2 regions of the Bacillus sp. XF8 genome follow, and region 2 is predicted to be linked to the other one. Evidence: riboswitches for the same ligand, from Rfam matches in the RefSeq annotation. Region 2 holds a riboswitch; the other holds the start of a gene.
The links. A riboswitch is a leader RNA that binds a small molecule or an ion and turns the genes downstream of it on or off. The one in region 2 is predicted to bind S-adenosylmethionine.
Positions count from the first base shown of each region.

Region 1: linked by a shared signal. The riboswitch ahead of J4P91_RS05585 (methionine biosynthesis PLP-dependent protein) and the one ahead of J4P91_RS12375 (MetQ/NlpA family ABC transporter substrate-binding protein) in region 2 are both predicted to bind S-adenosylmethionine.

Region 1 covers NZ_JAGDQK010000005.1:48,620-53,511, reverse strand. The annotation lists gene metC (cystathionine beta-lyase) at 1-981, opposite strand, end outside; gene J4P91_RS05585 (methionine biosynthesis PLP-dependent protein) at 978-2,090, opposite strand; SAM riboswitch class I at 2,161-2,273, opposite strand; SAM riboswitch class I at 2,670-2,780, shown strand; gene J4P91_RS05580 (bifunctional homocysteine S-methyltransferase/methylenetetrahydrofolate reductase) at 2,851-4,683, shown strand; gene metH (methionine synthase) at 4,683-4,892, shown strand, end outside.
Region 2 covers NZ_JAGDQK010000019.1:33,873-38,764, forward strand. The annotation lists gene J4P91_RS12365 (GNAT family N-acetyltransferase) at 1-341, shown strand, start outside; gene J4P91_RS12370 (YdcF family protein) at 676-1,305, shown strand; SAM riboswitch class I at 1,474-1,563, shown strand; gene J4P91_RS12375 (MetQ/NlpA family ABC transporter substrate-binding protein) at 1,622-2,440, shown strand; gene J4P91_RS12380 (acyl-CoA dehydrogenase family protein) at 2,454-3,614, shown strand; gene J4P91_RS12385 (methionine ABC transporter ATP-binding protein) at 3,620-4,381, shown strand; gene J4P91_RS12390 (methionine ABC transporter permease) at 4,371-4,892, shown strand, end outside.

The DNA of each region.
Region 1 (4,892 bases), on a different contig from region 2:
AGCTCCTAGACTTACTGCAAATACAGGAAGTTTAACTTGAGATAAAAACTGTCGCAGCGCATCTTCAGATTGCAGCGTGAAAGATAGAACAGCACCGGCAGATTGTGCTTGTGATTGTTGTATGTCATAGCCTAGGTGTGATTCTAATCCAGGGTAATACACATTCTGAATTTTTGAGTGCTTTTGTAAGTAATGTGCAATTTTATTTGCATTTGTTGCTGAGTGTTCGAGACGCACGTGTAATGTTTTCAGGCCGCGAAGAACGAGAGAACAATCTTGTGGTCCTAATATAGCGCCAAATGCATTTTGCAAGAAGCCGAGTTTTTTAGCGAGTTCCTCATCTTTTACAACCGCTAATCCAGCTGTAACATCACTATGCCCCGCAATAAATTTTGTCGCGCTATGAAGTACAACATCCGCTCCGAGTTCAATTGGTTTTTGGAATAACGGTGTTAAAAATGTGTTATCAACAAATGTAAGTGCACCGGTGGATTTTGCTAATTCGCAAACAGCGCGAATATCGGTTACCTTTAATAATGGATTGGATGGTGTTTCAACGTAAAAGACTTTTGTGTTCGGTCTAATATTTTGTTTTACTTCTTCTAAATTGGTCATGTCAACAAATGTGTGTGAAACCCCATAACGAGATAGAACTTCTGTTACAATGCGATAAGTCCCTCCATATACATCTTCAGAAATAAGAACATGATCGCCTTGTGATAAAAGAAGAAAGGCAGTGGAAATTGCTGCGATTCCAGATGCAAAGGCAAATCCTTTTGTTCCCCCTTCTAGTAAAGCAATAATATCTTCTAGTGCTTCTCGCGTTGGATTACCGGATCGACTGTAGTCGTATTTTCCAAATGTATCTACATCAAATTGATGAAATGTTGATGTATTATAGATGGGAACGTTAACAGCACCTGTTCGTGGGTCATGTTTATATTGGTTATGAAGTAAGAGTGTATCTAAGGAATAACTCATATTTTTACACCTTCTTTCACATGTTTAATTGCTTGTTTTAAGTCTTGAATTAAGTCTTCCCCGTTTTCAATGCCGACGGAGAAACGAAGGAGACGATTACATACACCGCGTGCTGTACGCACTTCTTCTGGGATATCTGCATGTGTTTGTGTTGCTGGATACGTCATTAAACTTTCAACTCCGCCAAGGCTTTCTGCAAAGGTAATTAGCGATAAAGATTGTAAGAAAGGATTTATCCATTTTTCATCGCGAAGGCGAAACGAAATCATGCCGCCCCTTCCTGGATAAAAAACATCGGTTACACCGTCCTCCCCCTTTAAATAAGAAACGATTTTCTTTGCGTTTTCTTCATGTTGTTTCATACGAAGAGCCAATGTTTTCATACCGCGAATTAATAACCATGAATCAAATGGACTTAATACAGCACCAGCAGCGTTATGATAGTGAGCAAGTTCTTCGCAAAGTGCCTGGCCTTTTGCAACGACTAGGCCACTTAGGACATCATTATGACCACCTAAATACTTTGTCGCACTGTGAAGCACAATATCTGCGCCTTCAGTTAACGGTTGTTGGATGTATGGGGTGTAAAAAGTGTTATCGACAATTAAAAGTAATCCATGTCTTTTTGCGACGGCTGCTACAGCTGTAATATCTGTTACTTGCATTAATGGATTAGTTGGTGTTTCTATAAAAATAGCTTTTGTTTGAGAAGAGATAGCTTTTTCTATTTGTTTTATAGATTGTGTATCTACGTATCTACATCGAATATTCCATTTTTCCTCATGTTCCGAAAATAAACGATAGGTTCCTCCGTATAAGTCTTCTGATACGATAAGTTCATCTCCAGAGCGGAATAAAGAAAGAACAAGAAGAACAGCTGCCATTCCAGAACTACAGGCGTAGCCTTGTTCGCCTTCTTCTAAATCGGCAATTGCGTGTTCTAAAAGACCACGTGTTGGATTTCCAGTTCGTGAATAATCAAAACCTGTTGATTTTCCAATTCCTTCATGACGATAAGCCGTTGAAAAGTAAACAGGGGGATTAACCGTTCCTGTTGTAGTTTCGCTTCGATTGCCGATTTGAGCTAGTTTTGTTTCGATTGTTGACATGTGAAATTCCTCCTTGATAAAAATAAAAAAAGCCTTCTAAGAAGAAGGCTTTCATGTAAATATAGTCTTCTCCTTATCTGTCAAATCTTTTCACAATTTGCTGGAATTAGCACCTTATTAACGAACGTGTTAATGGTTGCTGAGGTGTCATAGGGCCAGTCCCTCTACCTCTCTAGATAAGAATAATTTGTATGAAATTTTATTATGTTTTTAACTTTACAATAAAAAATGATTGAATTGCAACTTTATTTTAAATATTTTTTATTTTTCTGTTAATTCCATTGACTTTTAGTCTATCTCATGCTAAATTTATGAAAAAATTAACAAAGTTTGCTATATAAATACAAATTAAAAAAACGGCATACAACCTTTCTTTTTAGGTGAGAAGAGCATCCGTCTATGCATGGAAGCTGTCACATCCTCTTCTTGCTCCATGCGAAGTTAAAACAAAGAGAGAAAACGAGTGTAGGTCACCTTTTGTTCTTCGTGGCAGCGACTTATATGTTGAAGAATCAAACTGGATTTATATAAAAGGGGAACGTATTTCCTTTTAATTACATAAAAAAATATAAAGACAAACTCTTATTGAGAGCGGTGGAGGGAAAGGCCCTGTGAAACCCGGCAACCTTCAAACGAAATGTTTGAAACGGTGCTAATACCTGCAAAACAATTTGTTTTGCATGATAAGAGGAGGATTGATGATGTCCCCCTCTTCAAGGTGAAGAGGGGATTTTTATATTAATAGAAAAGAGGGAGATAAGTGAAAATTCTAGATTTATTATCAAAAGGAATTGTTATTGGTGATGGAGCAGTTGGTACGTTATTACATTCTCATGGTTTGCAAAGTAGTTTTGAAGAATTAAATCTATCAGATCCAGATTTAATTATATCTATCCATAAACAATATATAGCTGCTGGTGCAGATGTGATTCAAACAAATACGTATGGTGCAAATGAAGCAAAATTGCGTACATATGGCTTAGAAAATCAGGTTGTTCAAATTAATAGAGCGGCGGTAAAATTGGCGAAAGCAGCTGTGACAGATAAGAATGCTATTTTAGGGACAATTGGTGGGATGAAACATATCGGTGCGGTCACAACGACTGACATGGAACGGGAATTTATGTTGCTTGAGCAAGCTGGGGCATTAATAGAAGAACATGTGGATGGGCTATTACTTGAAACTTTTTATGATGAATTTGAATTACTACATGCAGTGAAAGTGCTAAGGAAGCAAACGGATATTCCAATTATTGCGCAGCTAGCGCTTCATGAAGCTGGCACAACTCAAAATGGGAATGATGTAAATGAAATATTAACGCGGCTTTTAGATTACGGTGCAAATATAGTCGGCTTAAACTGTCAGCTAGGACCGCTTCATATGACGGAAGCTTTCAAGATGATATCGATTCCAAAGAACGGTTATTTGTCAGCTTATCCTAATGCAGGTCTTCCAAACTATGTGGAAGGGCGCTACGTATATGAAGGGAGTCCTGCTTATTTTGAAGCAATGACACCGAAGTTTATTGAACAGGGGATTCGGCTACTTGGGGGGTGTTGTGGTACAACGCCAGCGCATATCGAAGGGATGAAACGTGGAATCGCCAACCTAACGCCTGTTACAGAAAAGCAAATCGTGCACAGACCGCAAGTGATTCATACACAAACAAAACGTTCTCGCACTCATATTACGCTCGCGGAGAAAGCAAAGAAGCAAACGACAGTTGTTGTTGAGCTAGATCCACCAAAAACATTGGATACACAGCGCTTTTTTGAAGGGGCAAGGGCGTTAAAAAGAGCGGGAGCAGATGCTATTACATTAGCAGATAACTCGTTAGCATCCCCACGTATTTCAAATATGGCAATGGGGGCATTATTAACGAAGCATGATATTCCAGTACTGACGCATTTAACGTGCCGTGATCATAATGTCATTGGTTTGCAATCTCATCTACTTGGTTTATCAGCCTTAGGAATGGAAGAAGTATTAGCTTTAACAGGTGATCCAGCTCGAGTTGGAGATTTCCCAGGAGCGACTTCTGTATATGATATGTCTTCTATTGAATTAATTAAAATGATTAAAGAAATGAATGATGGTCGATCCATTTTAGGAAAGTCCATCGGTCCTGCGACAAGGTTTTCTGTTGGAGGAGCTTTTAATCCTCACGTGAGACATTTAAAAGCAGCGGTGAAGCGAATGGAGAGAAAGGTTGCAGCTGGTGCGGAGTATTTCTTAACACAGCCAATTTACGATATAGCCTTAATTGAAGAAGTATACCAGGCGACAAAGCATTTAGAACAGCCGATTTTTATTGGAATTATGCCTTTAGTAAGTAAGCGTAATGCTGATTTTCTTCATTTTGAGGTGCCAGGCATTACATTGCCTGAGGAAGTAAGACAGAGAATGGATGGGCATGAAACACAGGAGTCTGCAATTGAAGAAGGAATTCATATTTCACAAGAATTAATTGATGCCGCGATGAAATACTTTAATGGTATTTATCTCATTACACCATTTTTAAAATATGAAATTACAGAAAATCTCGTTAAGTATGTGAAAGAAAAGCAAGAAGTGAAAGAGGGAATCAACTGATGAGACTAATAGAAGAAAGATTACAACATGATATTTTAATATTAGATGGCGCGATGGGAACGATGATTCAGCAGGCGGATTTAACTGCAGAAGATTTTGGCGGCGAAGAATACGAGGGGTGTAATGAATATTTAGTAAAAACAAGGCCAGATGTTATTTTAGGTATCCATAAAGCTTATATTGAAGCGGGTGCGGATATTATCGAAACA
Region 2 (4,892 bases):
TTGCTGAAGGTTTACGAAAAAATCCAGAACAAAGTAAGTGGAGTGGGCTAATTATTCATAAGGAAGATAATATCATCATTGGTGATATGGGGTGTAAAGGTGCACCCGATTCAATCGGAACAGTTGAAGTTGGATATAGTATAGTATCAAGTTATCAAGGAAATGGTTATGCGACTGAAATGGTGAGAGCCTTTGTAGAATGGTTGCAGCAGAATGAGGAAGTACAAACGATTCAAGCAGATTGTTTCACCAGTAACGTTGCTTCAAGTAGAGTGTTAGAAAAAGCAGGCTTTACATGTGTACTTGAGGAACAACATATGAAATATTGGATTGTAAAGTGAAGTGGAAGAGGTATACGTCCCTAAGAGGGGAAAATATACCTCTTTTTCTTACAAAATGATTACTTCTTTTATATACTTTTGTTTCATCATTCCCTTCTGTGAAGAAATTCGTTACAATGGAGTTATATGAGAAATTTGTACATAAATCAAATTCATAAAGTATGAACCACACATAATAGTAAATTAAAAATCCTCTATTTGAATGAAAACCCTTTATAGCACGAATCGATTGTTGAGAAAAGTGCCTTCTTTCAAATAAACTCAAATGTAATGATTCAAAAAAGGATCATTTTAAATTAATAGAAGTATGGATGATGCACGGAGGCTAGTACAAATGAAACAAAATAAGAAAAATAAAAAAAGAAGAATCTTGCAAGTGTTCTTGCTTATGATTAGTTCTATGATTCTATTTGTAAGTTATGTAGCTTACGATATTTGGAGTTATCGCTTTAAAACAGATGAGGTACCTACAGATGCTGCTGTTGTACTAGGAGCGGCTTCTTGGAACGGAAAACCGTCTCCTGTATTTCGCGAAAGAATCAATCATGCGATTTCCTTGTACAAGAATGGAAGTATTAAAAAAATTATTTTTACAGGTGGTACCAAATTTGAAGCGGAGCAGGAAGAAGCACGTACTGCGAAAGCGTATGCATTAAAGCATAACGTAAAGGATGAAGACATATTAATTGAAACACAGTCACGTTTTACAGAAGATAATTTAAAGAATGCTAAGCAGGTCGGAATTGACAATGGCTTACATACATACACGATTGTAAGTGATCCTCTTCATATGAAGCGAGCGATGAGAATAGCGAAGCATATTGGGATGGATGCGTATGCATCACCAACTCCAACATCAGCATATAAAACATTAGATACAGAAATTCCGTTCTTTTTTAAAGAATTATGTTCTTATATTGGGTATGTTGCATCGTTACCTTTACGTATTTTAAAAGGTGATTAAAAAGCAAGAAAAGGATAGATAAAGGCAGAGTAATTCTGCTAAGTCTATCCTTTTTTATGTAAGTACGGTTTGAATTTTCTATAACTTAACAAATTATAGAATTTTTTTCGATTAAAACCTTGTATTTTCATCGGAATAGTGACACAATAGAGGGCATAATCAAATATAATCTTATCGAGAGAAGTGGAGGGAACGGCCCAATGAAACTTCAGCAACCTGAAAGAGAATGAAAAGGTGCTAATTCCGAGTAGATAAGAAGGAAAAGAGATGACAACCTTCTTATATGTAAGGTTGTTTTTTAGTAGGAGGAGAGAAGATGAAGCGTTTATTTTTTACACTTGTAAGTATTGTATGTAGTTTATTTGTTATTACTGGTTGTACGCAGTCATCAGCGGGCGATCAAAAAGAAATTCGTTTAGGTTTTACGCCTGGTCCGTATAGTGATCAAGTGAAAAAATCCGTACAACCGTATTTAGAGAAAAAGGGGTATAAAATTAAAATTGTAGAGTTTAATTCACCAAACGAAACAAATCCCGCACTAACGAATAAGGATATTGATGCAAATATATTTCAAAGTACTGCTTTTATGGAATCTTACGCAAAAGAAAATAATGCGAAAATTTCAAGCATTATTCAAGTTCCATCAGCACCTCAAGGTGTATACTCTGAAAAACATAAATCATTAGATGATTTGAAAGATGGAATGAAAATCGGGGTACCAAATGATCCGGTTAATTTAGAACGTGCATTACGTATTTTAGAAGGCATTGGCTGGGTGAAATTAAAAGAAAATGTAAATATTTTAACAATTTCCGAAAAAGATATAACGTTTAAAAAGAAAGATTTTAAATTGGTACCGCTTGAATCACCACAAATCCCAAGGGCAATGAAAGATTTAGATTACGGTATTATTAACGGAAACCTTGTCATTTCATCTGGACATAAGTTAAAAGAAGCACTGGAATTAGAAAAAACGCCATCACAACATAGAATTATTGTTACTGTTCGTGATGAAGATAAGGAAAAAACATTTGCTAAAGATTTAATTGAGGCATATCATTCACCAGAATTTAAAAAGATGATTCAATCTGAAGAACAATTTGAAGGTTTTGTTTTACCAGACTACTTAAAGTAAAGGAGATTTTCATATGACGCTCACGTTTGTAGAAACAGAAGAACAGCTTCTCATATTAGAGAAAATAAAAGGATTAACTCCTAAGTTTGCGGAAAGAGAACATCAACTGAGTGAACTGGGATCTTTTCCTTTTGAAAATATTAAAGATTTACAGAATATTGGTTATACAAAGTTAACCCTCCCGAAAGACTTTGGGGGAAAAGCTATTTCATTATATGATTTTGTTTTATTTCAAGAGAAAATTGCAGAGGGTGATGGAGCAACGGCTCTATCAATTGGTTGGCATCTTGGAATTGTGAAAGAGCTTGCTGAAAATCGGTCGTGGAAACCTGATATGTTTTCTTGGTTTTGCGAAGAAGTAAAAAAAGGTGCTCTCTTTAACCGAGCGGCAACAGAACCAAAAACAGGGAGTCCAACGCGGGGCGGAAAACCAGAAACGTTAGCTGTACAAAAAGGTAATAAATGGATTGTAAACGGAAGAAAGACTTTTACAACGATGGCACCAGTGCTCGATTATTTCATCATATCTGCGAGCATCGAAGGGCGAGATGAGATCGGTGAATTTATTATTCCAAGACATGAAAAGGGTGTGATTATTGAGGAGACATGGGATAGTGTTGCGATGCGTGGAACTGCTAGCCATGATCTTGTATTACAGAATGTTGAAATCCCGAATAAATTCTTTACAGATATAAAAGGTTCAAAGTCGAAACCAAAAGGAATTGGATGGTTACTTCATATACCAGCATGCTATTTAGGGATTGCACAGGCTGCAAGAAATTATGCCATTGATTTCGCAAAATCATATCAACCGAATAGTCTCAATCATCCTATTAGCTTACTCCCTAATGTTCGAAGATTAGTTGGAGAATTAGAGCTAGAACTCTTGCAGGCTCGTACTTTTTTATACCAAGTTGCTAAAAAATATGATGCCGTAGAAGATAAACAAACCTTACAAGCGGAATTAGCAGCGGCGAAATATATTGCGACGAATGCGGCGATATCGGTTGTTGATAAAGCGATGCGAATTGTTGGGGCAAAAAGCTTATCTGAGAAAAATCCATTACATCGCTATTATTTAAATGTTCGTGCTGGTTTACACAATCCACCAATGGATGATGTAACACTCTCATTATTAGCAGACGATGCCTTTAAATCAAATGAAAAGGAGTGAACGAAATGATAACGTTACGCGATATAAATAAAACCTTTCAGACGAAAGAAGGTGTATTTCACGGTGTAAAATCAGTCTCTTTGCAAATTGAAGAACATGATATATATGGAATTGCTGGTTTAAGTGGTGCCGGAAAGTCGACGTTATTACGTACAATGAATTTACTGGAAAAACCAGATTCTGGATCGGTGATTGTAAATGGGGAAGATTTAACAAAGTTATCCAAGAAAGATTTGCGAACCGCAAGACAGTCAATCGGTATGATTTTTCAGCATTTTCATCTTCTTCATAATAAAAATGTATCGGATAATATTGCCTTACCATTAGAATTGAAATCAGTTTCAAAAGAAGAGAAAGAAAAACGAGTGAGAGAATGTTTAGAAATTGTTGGCTTAAGTGATAAAGCACATCATTTTCCTTCTCAATTAAGCGGTGGGCAAAAACAGCGTGTTGCGATTGCTCGTGCATTAGCAAATGATCCAAAAGTATTACTTTGTGATGAACCGACATCGGCACTCGATCCGAAAACGACACTATCTATTTTGCAATTTTTACAAAAGATAAATAAAGAGTTAGGAGTTACAATCGTAATTGTAACTCATGAAATGAATGTAATTAAACAAATTTGTAATAAAGTAGCAGTGATGGAAGAAGGAGAAGTTGTTGAATCATTCCACTTACGTGATCAACACTTAAAACCAACATCAGAAATTGCGAAGCTTCTATTAGGTATAGAGGAAGAGAGGGGCATGGCACATGTTCAATAATGTTATTCCGCTGCTTCCAGAGATTTGGACATCACTTTTACAAACATTATTAATGGTTGGACTCTCAGTTGGAGCAGCAATTATTTTAGGTGTTCCTTTAGGTGTAATTTTATATTTTACAAGTAAAGGACAAATTTTGGAACAAAATATTGTCCATCGTATTTTAAATGGCATTGTAAATATTATTCGCTCATTTCCATTTATTATTTTGCTAGTGGCTCTTGTACCACTTACAAGAACTTTATTAGGAACTACAATTGGTCCAATTGCTGCAACGATTCCTTTATCAGTAGCAGCAATCCCTTATTTTGCGAGACTCGTAGAGCAAGCACTGCGTGAGGTTCCAAAAGGAGTAATTGAAGCTGCTGAAGCAATGGGAGCAACCCCGCTGCAAATCGTGTGGAAAGTACTACTTGTTGAAGCGCGTTCAGGTCTTGTATTAAGCTTAACTGTTTTAACGGTAAGCTTTATTTCATACTCAGCTATGGCAGGTGTTGTTGGTGGCGGCGGT